Regions from separate parts of the Vreelandella sp. L-25 genome, predicted to be linked through region 1. Evidence: predicted binding sites of a transcription regulator. Region 1 holds the regulator's gene; each other region holds the start of a gene.

Region 1 (6,000 bases):
TGTCGGCATAGCCGACGGCCCGCATACGTGAAATGGCAATACCTTGCCGCTCTAACTGGCGTACCACTGCGATAGCTCGTCCCACTGAGAGTTCCCAGTTAGACGGAAACCGAGCGGTCGCGATCGGCACATTATCGGTGTGGCCCTCAACGGAAATTTGACCATCAAAAGCCTGTAGCACCGGAGAGAGCCGTTCTAACACAACTTGCCCCTGGGGCGTTAGCACATCATTGCCACTGGGAAATAAAAGGCTATCGTCAATACGTAGCGTAACGCCCTCTTGCCCCTGGGAGACACTCACTCCAGGGATATCAAGCCCTGCCATTTGGGGATGTAAGCCATCGTGGCGGGGAAGTATTCCTGTGGCTAGGCTAGCCAATGGCAGTGACGTAACGGCATTCGAGGGATCCATGATACTGCTTTCACTCCCTTCGCCACCGCCGGATGGCGTAAGCGCCAACAGCAGTACAAACAGGGTAATCAGCAGCGTCAATACATCCAGGTAACTGGTCAGCCAGCTCTCGTCACTCTCCCCCACTTCGGCGGGAAGCTCCAAAGCATGCCGTGAGTCGCGGTCGAGCATGGCGCTACCCTTTTAATGCGGAACCCATATCGGGCCGAGGCTTAACGTTCGAGTCACGAATTTCGTCGTGGTAATTCGCTACGAAGGAGTTAAGCGTCTCTTCAATAAACGATGGCAGACGGCGCTTGGTAATTAGCGAAATGCCTTCCAGCACCATGTTCATAGTGATAAGGCGCTCTTCCGTACGCCGCTCTAGCTTCACGGCAATCGGTTTAAACACCAAATTGGCCAACAGGATGCCATAGAAAGTAGTCAACAGCGCCACTGCCATCCGGGGCCCAATTACTTCCAGGTCACCCGCATCCATCACTTCGAGCATGTTGACCAAGCCTACCAAAGTACCAATCATGCCAAAGGCCGGTGCATAGGTGGCCATGGTGCGGAAAATTTGGGCTTCAGCATGCTCGCGGGCTTTCAGCCGCGCAATACGCCAGCGCAGCATGTCGAAGATTTCATCCTCTTTTGTATTCGCAATGACCAGTTGAATACCGGTGCGCAAAAACGGATTACGGGTATGTTCCAGTTCTTTCTCAACCGCTCTAACATCCCCCTTAAACCAAAGGCGCGACATGGAAACCAACTCATTGATGTCATCTCGCACATAGGTGTTTTCACGGCGGAAAACTAAACCAACCAGACGCACCACACGCAGCACTTCTTTCAGCGGATAGCTGATAAACGTGGCCGCCAGCGTGCCAGTGACCACAATGGCAAGCCCCGGTAAGTTAATAAAGCTCTCGGGAGACTCTGCGGTAAAAAATAAAACGCTTACCAACAACAGCATGCTGGCAAATATACCGATCAGCGTAGATGGATTCATCAACGGCTCCTCGCCGGTTATGGTTAGTGAGTGAGAGGATTAATTAGTCTCATGTAGGCGAGCACGCAGCCGACTCACCGCCTGGCTGTGAAGCTGTGAAACCCGTGATTCGGTGACACCGAGCACAGCGCCCACTTCTTTTAGATTCATCTCTTCTTGGTAATACAGCGCCATTAGCAGCTTCTCGCGCTCGGGCAGTGCTTCAATGGCGTCGATCAGCGTTTGCCGCTGCTGTTCATCCAATAATTGTTCAAACGGCTGTCGGTGAGTGTCGTCCCCCGCAGGCTCGCCGCCATCCGCAATGAGCTCTTCGAACGGCAATAATTTCCCGCTATTGGTATCGTTGAGCAGTTGCTGGTAATCACTTAGCGGCATCTCCAGTTCACGGGCAATCTCCCCCTCTTCCGGGGGGCGCCCCAGCTGCTGCTCTAAACGACGCACAGCATCATCTACCGCCCGTGCCGAGCGGCGTACGCTGCGGGGCAGCCAGTCACGAGTGCGCAGCTCGTCCATCATCGCGCCACGGATGCGCTGGCTTGCAAAGGTAGCAAATGTTGCTCCTTGGGCAGCATCAAAGCGCCCTAATGCCTCTAACAAGCCCACCATACCCGCCTGGATCAGATCATCCAGCTCAATACTCGCGGGCAACCTTACCTGCAGCGTTAAGGCCTGACGTCTCACCAGTGGCATGTATTGAGTTAACAGCTCACTCTGTTTGATCCTGCCTTGTGCTGTATACATCCTCGTGCCTCGCGGCTTAACAACCTTTACTGATAGTTCACGATCACTTGTAACCCCTGTACTCGCACAGGGCGTTGCCCTGGCTGCAGCGTAAACCGAAAGTACAGCGGTGCGCTCGCCAACATTCCCGATAGAGCGGTCGTGCTACCGCGCATGCCTGATAGTGCAACACAGCGTTCAGGATGACATAGCCAAGCGTTCACAGGCGTTCCCGGCGGTGATTCAAAGCGCCATTGAATTCGCGACAGCACAGCATTACGCAGTGGGACGCCCGCTGGCGGGGTTATCGCCTGGCTGCTGCTGGTACGGTCGCTCATTGCTACCATCACACTAGGCACTTGGCTGCTCCAACTGCCGGTTGCGGCCTGCGTATTCAACGCGAAAAGCCATAACCCTGCTACTAGCCCTAAACAGCCCATTTTTCTTACTGTTAACAACTTTGCAGGTTTTATCAACGCCTCAATAGCCATCTGCTTAGCGTTACTTACCCAACTCGCCAAACTCTGCATAACTCTCCCCTTGAGCGACACATGCACCCTGGCCCGCCGCTAGCGCGCCAGCAGCAGAAGCTCAATATCTAAATAACGAGCGGAAGCATTGCCCAAATTATCCAGCAACCCCCGGCGCGGCAGGTGGGGTTCATGAAGGGCTAGAAGACGCCGCGGACCACCATGCTCGCGTAATTGGCGCAACACTCGGTACATGGTGGCAAAGGCGTCAGCATCACTGTTGATCCACAACGCCCAGCGTGAGTAACGCTCGGCTAAGTCAGTCAGCGAGGCGCTGTCAGGCATGACAATATGAACATCCCAATCCTGTGGGTCACCTGCCCATTGCCTCCCAAGGGCCGACCATTGCCCCAGCCGACCTCGCACTTTGTCCACCTGCGCTGCGCCAGCATGAGGTAAGCCTACTACCACTAACGTTTTTTTCGGTCTTGGAGGCGCCACGGTGGCAGGCTCGGCAGCAGCAGCTACCGTCGGTGCCATGGCCTCCTGGGTATACGCGGCGGCTTCCTCTTCGTTAACGGGTGCGGCAGGCACTGTCTCGTCACTTTCCACGTTATGGCCGACTTCATCAGCACCGCGCTGCTGGCGCTGTAAATCGGCCCATTTGCGCAGGCCAGCCGCCTGATCCTGGCCACTCATACCACGCCCTCACGACTGACGCTACCTAGCTGACGAATGGCATCGCGCGCCATCAGAACGTGTACTAATGCATCAAGCAGTGCCGTATCACGCCGCTTGCGCTGGGTTCCTAACAAGCGCAGCAAATCGGCTCGCAGGGCCTGAGCGTCCTCATCGTCAACGATATCTAGATGGCCAGCTACTGCAGCCGCGCCGCTGGCCATCAGCAGGCGCAGCTCGCTGCTGACATCACCCCCATCGGCCTCTTTAAGCTGCTGCCAAGCACGCTTGGTGAGCGATGCCAGTCCGTCACTCTGCAGTTGAGTGATTAAAAGCGTTAACACATCGCTGCCCAAACGTGCAGGCGTTAGCCAGTAGCGGCGCACGATTCGCTTAGTGCTTTCAGGGTCGCTTACCTCACCGACCCACGCCAATACGGGGTTACCTGATACGTCCTGCGCTTCAACATAGGCGCTGGAAAGCTGCATGCTTTGCCCGCGGAAACGGATGCCCACGCTATGGGTTAAGGTGCTTTCTTGGAACAGGGAACGCAGGGTATAGCGCTCGCCCTGGCAGTATACCCGCTGGCTCGCGGGCACCATGCTGACCCACGTCAGATGCTGAGCGTTTAGCCAAGCCAGCGCCTCAGCGTCTGGCAGGGTAGGCAGCAGATGAACCGCAACATCTCCTGCACAACGCACCAAACGTGGCTGCCAGCCCGCTAGCTGACGGTGCTGAAGGCGAGTCAGTGCCAGCCAAGCACCTTGCTCATTCAAGGCAACATCTGGCATCGACCAGTCACAACCTCGCTCGTTGCGGCGGGGCGACCAAACCACCCCTAACGCGTCACGAGTGGTGGAGGCTCCGGCTAACAGCTCATCTAGGCGCTGGTCTTGTATCACCCCCGGCAACGCTGCGATGTCCCAGGCGGCTTCCAAGCGGTGAAAATCGACGACACGCTGACGCAAGCGGGTTAACACCGAGGAGAGCCTGCGCCCCTGCCCTAACACATCCCGCGACCAGCGTGGCAAGCTGAGTGGGGCTGTTTCAGCACGCGCGCTACTCGAAACGTTGGCCGACAGTGCTTGATCAATCAGTGCGGGTGGTGTCGCGACCACCATATCTTCTGGCACCTGCTGGCCATAGGAGCCAAACAGCACCCTCATACCGTGGCGCATGACGATGTCTAATACCGGCGCAAGCCGCCCAGCTTCGTCTTGCTTCGTGATGATACAGTCGTCTAACTCGGCACCTGCAGCTCTCGCCGCTTGGCGGTAGCGCAATACGACTTCTTCTAGCGTTTCCGGCTGACTGGCGGCGTTGAGCAACAGCACCAGACGCACGGTGGACTTCCCACCCTGTAAATGGGCGATCTGTTCAATCACCCGCTGATCCCGCTGGCTCATCCCCACGGTATCAATAATCACCCACTGCTTACCTTGTAGCCGACCAACCAATTCATCAATCGGCTGTTCAGCGTCTAGGGCATACATGGGCGTATCCAAGAGCCGTGCATAAATGCGCAGCTGCTCATGAGCGCCGATACGGAAGCTATCGGTGGTCACTAGCGCCACTGGGCGAGTGCCGTGGCGCATCACAAAGCGTGCCGCAAGCTTCGCAGTAGTGGTCGTTTTACCCACCCCAGTGGGGCCAACCAATGCGACGATGCCCGTTTGATCAAAGAAGCTCTCTTCGTGCTGCAGCACGTTAAGCCGTGCCATTAACTGCTCACGCAGCCAGTTAAGCGGCGCGTCGTTAGTAGCCTCGAGCGCGCTCAACTCATCTGGCAATGCTTCCAGCACCTCTTCGCTCAGCTCTGTACTGAAGCCAACCCGGGCCATCAACTGCCGTAGGTGCTCGTAGGCGGTGTCTGCACCGCTTTGAGTCGTTGGCAACGGCTGGCGGCGGGCCAGTAGTTCGCGCATATCTTGCATTTCCCGAAGCAGACGCTCACTCATCGCCTCTAGGGGGTCTGGTTGCTTTGGCAGTGAAAAGACAGGCGCTGGCGCGGGGCTAGCCTTCGGCTCCTCCGCTGGCGTCGTCGGCGACGGGTCGAACTGGTCAACGGCGTCATCCGCCATGGCGAGAATTTCAACGCCGCCTTCGGTGCGACGGTTGGCGACAATAAGTGCATCATCACCTAACACTTCGCGCACTTGGCGCATTACGTCGCGGCTATTTGCTCCGACAAAACGTCTAACGCTCATGTTTCACCTGTTGCCAAAACGTAAAAGGCTATTACCGCTCGAAGTGTGGCCATTAGCGACCACCCACCAGCGTGGTAACGCGCAGGGTGCGGTCGTCGGGAATTTCCGCTTGAGACATCACCACTAAGTGGCGCATGCGGCGGCGCAGGAAGCGCGACAACACGGCCCGTAGCGAGTGCTGAACCACCAGCACAGGCGCTTCACCACTGCCTTCATGTTTCTCTAACGCTTGCTGCGCTTGATTCATCAAGGTATCCGCCAGCCCTGGCTCCATCGCACCATTGCCGTTCATTGCTTGCAACAAGACTTGCTCTAACTGCGCATCCAGCCCCATCACATGCAGCGTATCTTGGCCCGCGAACCACTGCTGGGTAATGGCCCTGCCCAGCGCAATACGCACCAGAGCCGTTAGCTCGTTGGGGTCTTTCTGCTGACCCGCATGCTCTGCCAAGGTGTCCAGCACGGTACGCATATCACGAATCGAGACATCCTCATCCAGTAGGTTCTGCAAAATGCGCTGCA
Region 2 (6,000 bases), on a different contig from region 1:
GAGCACAGTGTGCGGGCGATGGATTTGATCACGCCCATTAGCATGGGGCAGCGCGGGCTGATCGTGGCGCCGCCGGGGGGGGGGGCAGGGAAAACCACGCTGTTGAAGCATATCTGCCAGGCCGTGGCGGCGGCGTATCCCGAGATCAAGCTGTATGCCCTGCTGATCGATGAGCGCCCAGAGGAAGTGACCGATTTCAAGCGCAGCGTGACCGCCAAGGTGCACGCTTCGTCGTCTGACGAGAGCTACGCCCACTATGCGCGCGTGGCCGACAACCTGCTGCAAACGGCGCGCAGGCAAGCTGGCGAGGGCCAGTAGCCTGCCCGGTGTGGCCACCAGAATGTCCACGCCTTCGATCAAACGCTCCTTTTGGGGCGCGGTATCCATACCGCCGTACGCGGCCATTGAGGTGAGCGGGGTATGCTTGGCGTATTGGGCCACGCTGGCTTCCACCTGAACCGCTAGCTCGCGGGTGGGTACGAGGATCAGCGCACGAATGCGTTTACCGCGCAGCGGCTCTGCGGCTTTGCTGAATTTTTCCAGCAACGGCAGCACAAAGGCCGCGGTTTTGCCCGTGCCTCCATCCCAACCAGGTATAATCCTGTCATGACGCTAAACGCACACGCATGTAGGGCGTTTTGTCTCCATTCCGAATGAACAGAGTCGTGGTCGATGATTAACACCAAAATTTACAAGGCGGTGTACGAGCTTGCCGAAAAGCTGATGAAGGCGGCTGCCAAAGATGACCGCGCCACTTTTGAAGCGCTGTATGCCGAGCTTGAGGCGATCTGCACCGAGCACGAGAATACCGGGAAAGACCACCCAGAGCAGTGGGAAACCCTGGCCGACTTCACCGAAGAGCTAGAAGACGCGCTGCCCATCTACCAAAAAGCGCTGGATAAGGCGGTAGCCAAGCAGTCGAACGACCACATTGCCTCGATTGGTTTTTCCATGGCGGCACTGCAAGTGGAGCTGGGCGACAACCAGGCGGCGATTGAACGCTTGCAGCAGGCCCAGGCCAGTGCCCACACTATTGAAGATAACGAACTTAAAGCAGAAATTGATGAGCTGCTGGCAACATTAACTACCGGTTAGGACCTGATTTTGACCAACAACGATATTTTTCGCCGTATCCGCTACACCTTTGATTTAAAAGACAATACCATCGTGGATATCTTCGCGCTGGCAGAAGTGCCCGTTACCCAGCCGCAGGTCACCGCGTGGCTAAAAAAAGACGAAGACGACGCTTTCGTCACGATGAAGAACCGCGAGCTGGCCGCGTTCTTGAACGGTTTTATCAGCTTTAAGCGCGGCAAGCGTGAAGGCCCGCAGCCTGCGCCAGAATCGCAGCTGAACAACAACATGGTGTTCCAGAAGCTGCGCATCGCGCTGAACATGAAGGCAGAGGATATTTTAAAAGTGTTCGATCAGATGGGCCTGCCGCTTAGCCCTCACGAACTCAGCGCGTTTTTCCGCAAGCCCAGCCACAAGAATTACCGCGAGTGCAAAGACCAAATGCTGCGTAATTTCCTGATGGGCATTCAGCGGCAGCTTCGCCCCAACGATAACGGTTAAGCGAGGTGCTCGCGTTTCACACATACGAAGATCGCATTGCCTGAGACGTTATCCCAGGGCGTGATGGTCTGGTAATCATGCTCAAACACGTGCACCTCGAAGGTAGGCTCCAGCAGGGCGATGAGTTCGCTAAAACTGACGGCCACCATGGGGTGCTCGTCGTACCACACCTTCGTTGTCTCCGCCGTGGTCTTTTCGATGCTCAGCCGCAGCGACTGCCGCTCCCCTTGGCCGCTGTAGTGCCACCCGGAGCGGAAAGTGAACCTATCCTCCGCCTGCTGGACCGTGTGCTTGACGAACAGCGCGTTGTCGATCCGCTGCTTATCCACCGCGTTGAAGCAGAACACGCCGCCCTCGTTCAAGGCGCGGTGGGCACTGGCGATGCAGTCGCCGAGCTTGTCCAGGCCATCGCTGTAGTGGATGGAGTAGAGAAAGCAGGTGATGAGATCCAGCGGCTCGTCGACCTCAAAGCTGCTCATATCCTGCAGTGAGAAGTGCGCCTCTGGGCAGCGTTGGGCGGCAATATCCAGCATCGGTTGGTTAATATCCAACCCGCTGCTGGTGTAGCCAGCATCCAGAAAATAACGCACGTGAGGGCCGGTGCCGCAGGCTAAGTCCAAATGGCGTTTGCCTTCATTACCAAAAATTTGGTGCAGGCGACGAATGGCGTGGCTTTGGGCCAGGTAGTCGATGTCGACGCACATCAAATCGTAGTAGCCAGACAGGTCGGTGTAGAGCGCGTTGACGGACATAGTGGCCTAATGGTGAGGGCTGACATAAATGAGGAGGCGCATAGTAAACGAGCGGTTGGAGTTTGAGAAGGCGTAGGAGTGGCTTGGCCAAGCGGCGATCAAGTTTGCACTCTTTCACAGCCTGGCTAGCGCTTTAGGGTTAATGTGATTAAAGAAATTGTGTGATGGTCCGATAACTACTAAAGTCGCACGACACATTCGATTGCCATACGAGGCTGCCATGCTAAAACCCTTTGCTCTCATTCTCTATGCGTTGCTCCTGGCGATGACTTCTTATGTACAGGCGTCTACCACCGAGGCGGCGGAAGCGGCCGCGCTCGCTTGGCTGGAAGCGATCGATCAAGGTGAATATGAGCAGGCTTGGGAAAAGTCGTCGCCGCTGTTGAAGACGCCGCTTTCTCCCACCATGCTGCAGCGCGTGGTGACGCTGGCCCGCAACGATTTGGGCAGCGTCGAGTCGCGGCGGCGCATCCGCATGTCGCAGTACACCTCGATGCCTGGGGCGCCGCGCAACGACTACAAAGAGTTCGCTTTTAAAACCCAGTTCACGAATAACCAGCGCGTGGTCGAAGTCGTCACGCCACATCTGGAAGAGGGCACGTGGCGAGTGAGCGGCTACTACGTGCAGTAACGTGATTCGCGCCCATCAATAGCCGCCAACGTTGGCGGCTAGTGTGTTTTCTACACGATCAGCCCCGCCAGTGCCTGCATCCCCAGGACTAGCAGAAGCACCACACTGCCCAGCGCTAGGCTGGTCTTCAGCGCATGGCGTTTCCACATGCTTTCCACTCGGTGCCCAAAACGGTGTACCAGCCATGCTAGTCCGTAGTAACGCAGCCCGCGGGCGATGAGGGCGGCCAGGGCGAACAGCGCGATGGGGTAGCCCGAGAGCCCGGCGGTAATCATCGCCACCTGAAACGGAATCGGCAAAATGCCAATGGCGAGAATGGCTGCAAAGCCGTACTGGTCAAAGAAGCCTTGAAACGCCTGATAGCTCTGCTCCATCCCCATAAATTCGATAAACCACGTGCCGAGGGATTGGTAGAGCACCATGCCCACGCCGTAGCCCACTATCGAAGCCACTAAACAGCCCAGCGTGGTAACGGCGGCAATAGCCCAGATGCGCTGCCGGTTCACTGCCATTAGCGGGATTAATACCAGTTCAATGGGAATCGGCAGAATAATGGTTTCTAAAAAGGAGAGGGTGGCGAGCAGCCACAACATATTTTTCGAGCCGTTAATACGCTCAAACCACTGCTTTGTACGCGTTGATGTAAAGGCCATAGGAGCGCTACAGGGAAGGGTTAATACGGCGGTAAACAGCGGTTAATAAGCTATACACGCCAAACGCAAATAGCCCAACAGCCACAAACGCGAGCAGCCACTGGCCCAAGGCTTGGCCTCTTAACGTGCTGAACACTTCGGTCGTGCCGCCCGCTTGGTTAGGGTTGAACTGGTAAGCCGCTAGGATAAAGAAGCTGCCAACCATAACAAATACCAAGCCACGCACCGCTAAACCAAAGCGGCATACTGGGTAAGCCCAGCGCTGCACTTTGGCAGGCATTGAGAAGTGGCGGTCGAATTTTGCTTTCCAGCCTTTAATGGCATGGGCGATGCCCGCGCCAATCAGCGCAATGCCGACTGCGGCCACCAGCCAGCGCCCGAAGGGCTGCTGCATCAGCCAACTGGCCGCACTTTCAGAACCATCTCCTGAGCCGCTAGAGCCGCCGATATGAACCACAAGCTTGGCAGCAAAAAAGGCCAAGAACGTATGCGTAACGGCGCTAACCAGCAAGCCCCCGCGAATCGCCAGCCCTTTAGTGCCGCTGCCGTGGTGATCAGTATCCTGAAGGGCTTGCAGCGTGCGCCATACGGCATAGCCCACTAACCCCAATGCAATAACGCCCAGCAGCACTTTGCCGAAGGGGGCGGTTAGTACGCTTTCAAGCGCGCCGCGGCTGCCTTCGGTTTGGCCGCCTTGGCCAAACGCGGCGAGCGCGGCTAAGCCGCCTACCAGTAAATACACGACCCCCCGCGAGGCGTAGCCCAAGCGGGCGAACAGTTTTACCGCATCCCGTTGGTTCGGGGGGGTACTGTCCATGATGTCCTCCTGACGTAAATGGCAATGGCGATCCTTCCGGAGGCCCATACTGTGGGTGTAGGGAGATAATGTCCAGCGTAGCGTTTATTGGGCATTTGGCGATAAAAGGGATGCAAACTGAGCAAGATTCGGGTGGGCCCTGGGGCCTTCGCTGGTTAAGCTTGAACTACTGTGAGCGTTATCCCTTAGCCTTACCCGTGAGATAGAAGCAATGAACGACTACGCCCGCATCGAAAAAGCCATGGCCTTTATGGTGGCCAACGCCACCCAGCAGCCGAGTTTGGAGACGGTGGCGGCGCAGGTGCATTTGAGCGCGTTCCATTTTCAGCGGCTGTTTTGCCGCTATGCAGGCGTTAGCCCCAAGCGCTTTTTGCAGGCGCTGACGCTGGCGCGGGGTAAACAGCTCATTGCCTCGGCGCAAAGCCTGGCCGATACCGCCCAGGCGCTGGGGCTAAGCGGTGGCTCGCGGCTTTACGATCATTTTGTGACACTGGAAGCGGTCACGCCTGGCGAGTTTAAGCGCCAAGGGGAGGGCGTGGAGATTGCTTACGGCATTCATCCCACGCCGTTTGGCGAAGTGTTGGTGGCAGCGACGCCAAGGGGTATTTGCCGAATGGGGTTTCTGGCCGCCACGCCCGAGGCAGAGATGCTGGCTCAGCTCGCCGCTGAGTGGCCGCGCAGTACCGTGCGCCACCGGCCAGAGGCGACCCGCTATGCCGTCGATGCGCTGTTCGAGCCAGGGAAAACGGCTGCGCCGGGGGCGCTGTCGCTACACGTACGCGGCACCAATTTTCAGCTGAACGTTTGGCGAGCGCTGCTGATGATTCCGGACGGGCAGCTTGCCAGTTACTCCCATATTGCCCAGGCGCTGGGGGCGCCGAAATCATCGCGGGCGGTGGGTAATGCAGTGGGGGCTAACCCGGTGGCGTTGTGGATTCCCTGCCACCGGGTGATTCAGCAAAGCGGCGCGCTAGGCGGCTACCGTTGGGGGCTAGATGTGAAACGCAAAGTGCAGGCCTGGGAAGCTGCCCAGTACGCTGAACAGTTGGAAAGCGCCCACGGCTAGTGCCCAAACACCGACCAGCCGGTGCGTTGTACGAACATCTCCAGCGCCCGTGCGCCTAGTAGGCTGTTGCCATAGCGATCTAACCCTGGCGACCATACCGCCAGCGAACCGCGCCCCGGCGCGATGGCTAAAATGCCGCCGCCCACGCCGCTTTTGCCTGGCAGGCCCACGCGAAAGGCGAACTCCCCCGAGGCGTCGTAGTGGCCGCACATCATCATCAGCGAGTTGATCCGCCGTGCCCGCTGGGGCGATACCACCCGCAGGTTGCTGGGGCGGTTGACTCCATCGGAGGCCAGAAACAGCCCGGCGTGGGCCAACTGTTCGCTGCTCATGGCGATAGCGCACTGGTGAAAGTAGGTGCCGAGCACTTTATCGACATCGTGGCGCAGCCGCCCAAAGGCTTTCATAAAGTGGGCTAGCGAAGCGTTGCGATCTTTGTGCTCCATTTCCGACGCAGCGACTTGATGATCAAAACAGATGCTGTTGTCGTCTGCGATGTAGCGCAC
Region 3 (6,000 bases), on a different contig from region 1:
GTGTCAGCGACACCATCAGCCGCGTGCTACAGCAGCGTAAGGTTGAACACCCTTTTGATGTGTGCTCCAACCCTGAGTTTATGAAAGAAGGCGCTGCCATTGACGACTTCACCCGCGGCGCCCGCATTATCGTAGGCACCGAGAGCGAGCGGGTAAAAGAGCGCATGAAAGCCTGCTACGCTCCCTATAACCGCAACCACGACAAGCTCATGTTTATGAGCGTGCGAGCGGCAGAACTGACGAAATATGCTGCCAACGCCATGCTGGCGACCAAAATCAGCTTTATGAACGAAATGGCGAATTTAGCGGAGCGCTTAGAGGTTGATATTGAAGACGTACGGCGGGGCATAGGGAGCGACCCGCGTATTGGCTATCACTTTATTTACCCTGGTTGTGGTTATGGCGGCTCCTGTTTTCCTAAAGATGTGCACGCCCTTGAGCAAGCTGCTTTGCAATTAGGTTACACGCCGGAATTATTAAAAGCCGTAGAAGCCGTTAATCAGCGCCAAAAACAAACGCTTTACATAAAACTGCAAGAGAGCCTCGGTAACTTAGAGGGAAAAGTGATTGCTATTTGGGGGCTAGCATTTAAGCCCGGCACCGATGATATGCGCGAAGCGCCCAGCCGAGCACTGATGGAAGCCCTGTGGGCAGCAGGCGCAAAGGTGCAAGCGTTCGACCCGGAAGCGATGGGTGAGTGCCGAAGGCTGTATGGCGAGCGTGACGACCTGATGCTCGCAGGCGACCGTATACAGGCAGTAAAAGGTGCCGATGCACTGGCCATCTGTACAGAGTGGAAGGAGTTTCGCACCGTTGACTTCACTTGGTTAGCAAGCCAGCTAAATAATAAATTAGTGGTAGATGGGCGTAATTTATACGCACCCAGCGCGTTGAGTGAGGCGGGTGTTTGCTATGTGGGTGTCGGTAGAAAGTCTTAATAAACAGAAGTTTATAGCTTTGGTTTGCTGTTTCTGGTAAATGGGTAAGCCCAGAGCTAATAAATTTGTTAAAGTTAATAGGCTCAATGCCGAATAAATAACTAATTAGCTAACTTGAATAATGGCTGCCGCAAAATCGGTAAGACGGCCGCACAACGCGAAAAAGGGACGGTACGCATGGCTTCCATTTCATCACTTGGTATTGGTTCAGGGCTGGACCTCAACGGCTTGCTAGACCAACTGCAAGAAGCCGAACGCGGCAAGCTGGAACCCATCGAGCGACAACTGGAAACTCAGCAAACCAAAATTTCCGCCTACGGCCAGCTACAAACGGCCCTGTCAGCGTTTCAGGACGCAGCGGATGCTCTCAACGACAGCACACTGTATGAGAGTCTCTCGACCAACGTTAGCGGTGAAGCATTCACTGCCACGGCCAATGGCGAAGCGCAGCCCGGTAGCTATAACGTATCCGTCACTCAGTTAGCCACATCGGGCACCCTGGCAACCGCAGGCGTGCCGGATTCAACTACCGCCCTGACCACAGAAGCGACCACGCTGACACTCAATTTTGCAGGCGCTGATCAAGCTGACGTTGTGGTGGACATTGCTGCCAACAGCTCGCTTGAAGAAGTGCGTGATGCCATTAATGCGAAAGAAGATAGTGGTGTCTCTGCCTCTATCATTTTCGACGGTGACAATTACCGGCTAGCACTCAACTCTACGCAAACCGGTGAAGACGCGTCTATCTCAGGCATAACGCTAGGGGCGGCATTTGGCGGGCAGTTGGAATCAGAGTTTACGCAAGCAGGCCAGGATGCGAAATTGAATGTCAACGGTGTGGCCATTACCAGCCCTACTAATCAGGTAGAGGGCGCCATTCAAGGCGTCACGCTGAACCTTCAAGCAGAAGGGGATAGCACGGTGAAAGTCGAGCAAAACACCCTAGCAGTACGCGAAGCGATAACCGGCTTTGTCGATGCCTACAACGACCTAAAAGGCACCATTGGCGAACTCACCAGCTTTAATGCGGAAACCGGCGCTGCTGGGGAGCTGCTGGGCGACAGCGCGGTACGCACGGTGGAGTCGCGTTTACGCAGCGTGTTGGGTGGAGGTATCGAAGGCCAGTTCTCGATGCTAACGGATATCGGTATTTCGCTGCAGCGAGACGGCACGCTGGAAATCGATAGCGGCAAGCTAGACGACGCCATTGCCAATAATCAGGGTGCGCTCTCCGCCTTTTTTGCAGGCGCTGCCGATAACGAAGGTATGGCAGGCCAAGTGAACCAAACCATCGAGCAGTTGCTAGGCACTAATGGTACGGTATCCGGCGCGATTTCTGGTGCTGAAAACCGCGTTGAGTCGCTGGGCGAGCGTTACACGCGCATGGAGCAATCCATCGAGCAGACCATTTCTCGCTACCGCACTCAGTTTGGCCAGTTGGATAGCATGATTGCCCAAATGAACCAAACCAGCAGCTACCTCACCCAGCAGTTTGATGCGTTAGGTGCACAGCTAGGCCGAAAATAATACCAACTTTGTTTAGCTATCTCCAAAGCGCCTGCGATAAGCAGGCGTTTTTATTGGGGTAATGGGGTATTCGGAGTTAGGTGATAAAAAAGACCTAAAGTTAGCCGTTGTTCCGTCGATAAGAATGCTATTAAATCCAGTCGAAACGCCACCGCTGGCGCAATGTATCAATAATTGTGGGTTTAGCCTTTTGCATTGAGGAACATCTGCATGGCGACAATAACCTCTCTAGGCGTCGGCTCTGGCCTGGACCTCACCGGCTTGTTGGATCAGCTTCAAGAAGCGGAGCGGGGCAAGCTCGCGCCTATCACGCTGCAGAAAAAACAGCAGCAGGCGAAAATTTCTGCCTACGGGCAGCTGCAAACATCGCTAAACAGCTTTCAAGATGCTGTAGCGAAACTCAACGACCCGAAGCTCTACCAAAGCCTTTCCGCGAACGTGCGTGGCGATGCCATTAAAGCCACTACCTCCGCCAGTGCCTTGCCCGGTAGCTACCGGGTAGAGGTATCTCAGTTGGCCACCTCTGGCACCCTGGCATCTAACCGCATCACGGGTGAAAAAAACGCCGCGCTAGACCTACAAGGGGCCACGGCCATACGGCTCAATTTTGGCGGCGCGGATTCGGTCGATATTGCCATTGCCCAACAGCAGCCTGGAAGCCATTCGTAACGCCATTAACGCCCACAAGGATGCCGGTGTTAACGCCACCATCATCAACGATGGGGAAGGCTACCGCCTGGCGCTCAGCTCCAAGGCCACGGGAGCAGATGCTTCGATTGAAGGCTTCAGCGTTGTAGATACCAGCCAGGACCCCGCGGTAACGGTAGCAGGGCCGTTTAGCGAAGATGCCGACACCAAGCGTTCTGGCGAAAATGCCGCGCTAACCGTCAATGGCATTGCCATCAGCAGTGCCAAAAACCAGATCGAAGGGGCCATTCAGGGGGTTACGCTCAACCTGGCCGAGTTGAGTATTGCCGAAGGCGAAACGGCCACCAGTACCATTAGCGTCGAACGAGACACCCTCAAGCAGCGCGAAGCCATCAACGACTTCGTGAAAGCGTTCAACGACCTGAAAGGCACCATTGCCAAACTCACCAGCTTTACCGGCGACAGCGAAACCGCAGGCGAGCTGGTCGGCGACAGCACCGTGCGCACCATTGAAAGCCGCTTACGCAGCGTGTTGACCGGTGGTGTGGAAGGTGGTGAACTGGGCACCCTGAACCAGCTAGGCATTACCCTGCAGCGCGACGGTAAGCTGGCAGTGGATGACGACAAGCTATCCGACCTGGTGGCCAATAACCCCCAGGCGCTGAGCGACTTCTTCGCGGGTGATAAAAAAGAGAACGGCCTGGCTGGCAAGCTGTCCACCACTATCGACCAAATGCTCAGCAACAATGGCGTGGTCAAGCTGGCCATTAGCGGTGCTGAAAACCGGGTGAAAAGCCTAGATGAGCGTTTTGAGCGTATGGAAGTGACCATCGAGCGCACCATGAGCCGCTACCGCTCTCAGTTCGGGCAGTTGGACAGTATGATTGCGCAAATGAACAGCATGAGTAGTTACCTCACCCAACAGTTTGATGCACTAGATGCCCAGCTAGGGCGCAAGAGGTAGCCGCTAAAAATCGCCCGCTAGCCCCCATTTCAAGGGGGCTTTTTCACTTCTGAGCCAGGGTGAAGGTGGAAAGAGCCATGGTAAAAGCAGCCACGGTAGGTGGTGAAGTTGGTGACTGCTGTGGGAGGCAGCTTTAGCTCGCGACCGATGTCAGCTAGTTGCCAAAAGTCATCACTAAGTTACCAAACATTACATAATTTTTTACTACTCACCCTAAAGGTTCTTCCCATCAGGCCGTTAATTAATACAACGGCGCTTCATGTCGCCGAAAAGCGGGCCTTCAAGGCCAGTGTTAACGCAAGGAGAATCACACCATGTCAGTGATCAATACCAACATCACATCGATGATCGGTCAGCAGAACCTAAACAAGAGCCAGAACGCATTACAAACGAGCATGGAAAGGCTCTCCTCCGGCCTGCGTATCAACAGCGCCAAGGATGATGCGGCGGGTCAGGCCATTGCGAACCGCATGACGGCTCAAATCACCGGTCTGGCACAGGCGCAGCGTAATGCCAATGACGGTATCTCCGTTGCCCAGACTGCCGAAGGCGCCCTGAATCAGGTCAACGATAACCTGCAGCGTATTCGTGAGCTGAGCGTGCAGGCACAAAATGCCACTAACTCCACCGAAGACCTTGAGTCCATCCAAGCAGAAATCGGCCAGCGCTTGAACGAAATCGACCGTATTTCTGAAGAAACCGACTTTAATGGCACCAAAGTGCTGGCAAGCGACCAAGAATTCAAGATTCAAGTGGGCGCCAACGACGGTGAAGCCATCACAGTTAATCTGAAGCAAATCACCCGTGAAACCCTCGGTCTGCAAGGTTTTAACGTCGATGGTGCTGCTTCTGAAAACGCGAAAGCAAAAGAGTCTGATCTTCAGGCTCAGGCTGGCGGTCGTATCGCAACTGGTGGTGTTAACAATGCTGACTACACGCTGACTACCGATAACACGGCGCTGACAGGTTCTCAGGTGCTTGGTGAGTTGGCAGCAACAAACACTATCACGTTTGCCGGTGAGACGCCTTTTGGCGTTGCAGCAACAGGCAGTACATTTACTGCCGATGGTGAGGGTAACTTCACCTATGGTGCAACCATTGCCAATGGCAGTTCTGCAGATATTGGCGCTGCGATTATTCCAGCTTCAGGCTCCATCAGCGCAACTTATGAGCTGAATACTGGTAACACCGTTGAAGTTAATATTGACAGTTCGGGTACCATTACCCGCGCGGGCGATGGAGCGGCTCTGTTTGTCACAGGTACGGGCGAGCTATCTGAAAATAGTGGTAATGGTGCTGTTGCCGCTACAGTAGATAGCCTTATGGCTAAGCTGGACACAGATGCAACAAATAACTTGTCAAATGCTAGTCTAACGCTTGAAGACGGTACTACTTTTACAGGTACTGATGCTGCTGCGGGCGTGGCAATTACTAATGCTAAAATTAGCGCAGAAGACCTGATTGCCGCTGCAAACTCAGATGCCGGTAATGACATTACTGTAGCTAACGCTCAGTCTGGCTTCGGTGCTGATCTTGTTATTGCTGGTGAGAATACTGTTACCGCTGGTGGCGCTCAAGCATACCAAGATGGAAGTGCTGCTGCGGGTACCTTTGCCGTCACTACTGATGCCAGCTTTGAAACAGAGCTTTATGTGGGCGAAGACGGCACAGTAACCGATAGTGAGACGGGGAATGGCGCAACACTGTACATTACCAGCAGTGGCGAACTGACGTTCGCTGAAATCAACGAAGATGGAAAGACACTGAATCCGCTGAAAGCACTTGATGATGCCCTGAGCGACGTCGATACCCTGCGCTCCGACCTCGGTGCCATCCAGAACCGCTTCGAGTCTGCCATCACCAACCTGCAGACCAACGAAACCAACCTGTCTGCCGCCCGCTCGCGCATCGAAGATGCCGACT

Evidence for each region. The regulator FliA, encoded in region 1, starts transcription of late flagellar genes. The targets are predictions, from matches to a motif close to CTAAAGTTNNNNNNNNNNCNGCCGATA.
Region 2: a site for FliA is predicted at 2,476-2,502, ahead of AC13CN_RS11730 (DUF4019 domain-containing protein). Genes of this name have one in related genera too.
Region 3: a site for FliA is predicted at 1,007-1,033, ahead of fliD (flagellar filament capping protein FliD). Genes of this name have one in related genera too.

What each region holds. Positions count from the first base shown of each region.
Region 1 is NZ_JBSXNH010000058.1:47,884-53,883, reverse strand. It holds gene AC13CN_RS06865 (OmpA/MotB family protein) at 1-583, opposite strand, end outside; gene AC13CN_RS06860 (motility protein A) at 588-1,403, opposite strand; gene AC13CN_RS06855 (RNA polymerase sigma factor FliA) at 1,443-2,144, opposite strand; gene AC13CN_RS06850 (flagellar protein FlhE) at 2,171-2,653, opposite strand; gene AC13CN_RS06845 (hypothetical protein) at 2,693-3,292, opposite strand; gene flhF (flagellar biosynthesis GTPase FlhF) at 3,289-5,478, opposite strand; gene flhA (flagellar biosynthesis protein FlhA) at 5,531-6,000, opposite strand, start outside.
Region 2 is NZ_JBSXNH010000070.1:1,579-7,578, forward strand. It holds partial or broken gene AC13CN_RS11705 (transcription termination factor Rho) at 1-312, shown strand, start outside; partial or broken gene AC13CN_RS11710 (DEAD/DEAH box helicase) at 304-579, opposite strand; gene AC13CN_RS11715 (hypothetical protein) at 673-1,095, shown strand; gene AC13CN_RS11720 (YehS family protein) at 1,105-1,575, shown strand; gene AC13CN_RS11725 (class I SAM-dependent DNA methyltransferase) at 1,572-2,327, opposite strand; gene AC13CN_RS11730 (DUF4019 domain-containing protein) at 2,548-2,958, shown strand; gene AC13CN_RS11735 (YqaA family protein) at 3,009-3,611, opposite strand; gene AC13CN_RS11740 (DUF1206 domain-containing protein) at 3,619-4,428, opposite strand; gene AC13CN_RS11745 (methylated-DNA--[protein]-cysteine S-methyltransferase) at 4,640-5,494, shown strand; gene AC13CN_RS11750 (glutaminase) at 5,491-6,000, opposite strand, start outside.
Region 3 is NZ_JBSXNH010000011.1:2,668-8,667, reverse strand. It holds gene AC13CN_RS00355 (UDP-glucose dehydrogenase family protein) at 1-938, shown strand, start outside; gene fliD (flagellar filament capping protein FliD) at 1,116-2,465, shown strand; gene AC13CN_RS00345 (flagellar cap protein FliD N-terminal domain-containing protein) at 2,676-3,134, shown strand; gene fliD (flagellar filament capping protein FliD) at 3,103-4,077, shown strand; gene AC13CN_RS00335 (flagellin N-terminal helical domain-containing protein) at 4,392-6,000, shown strand, end outside.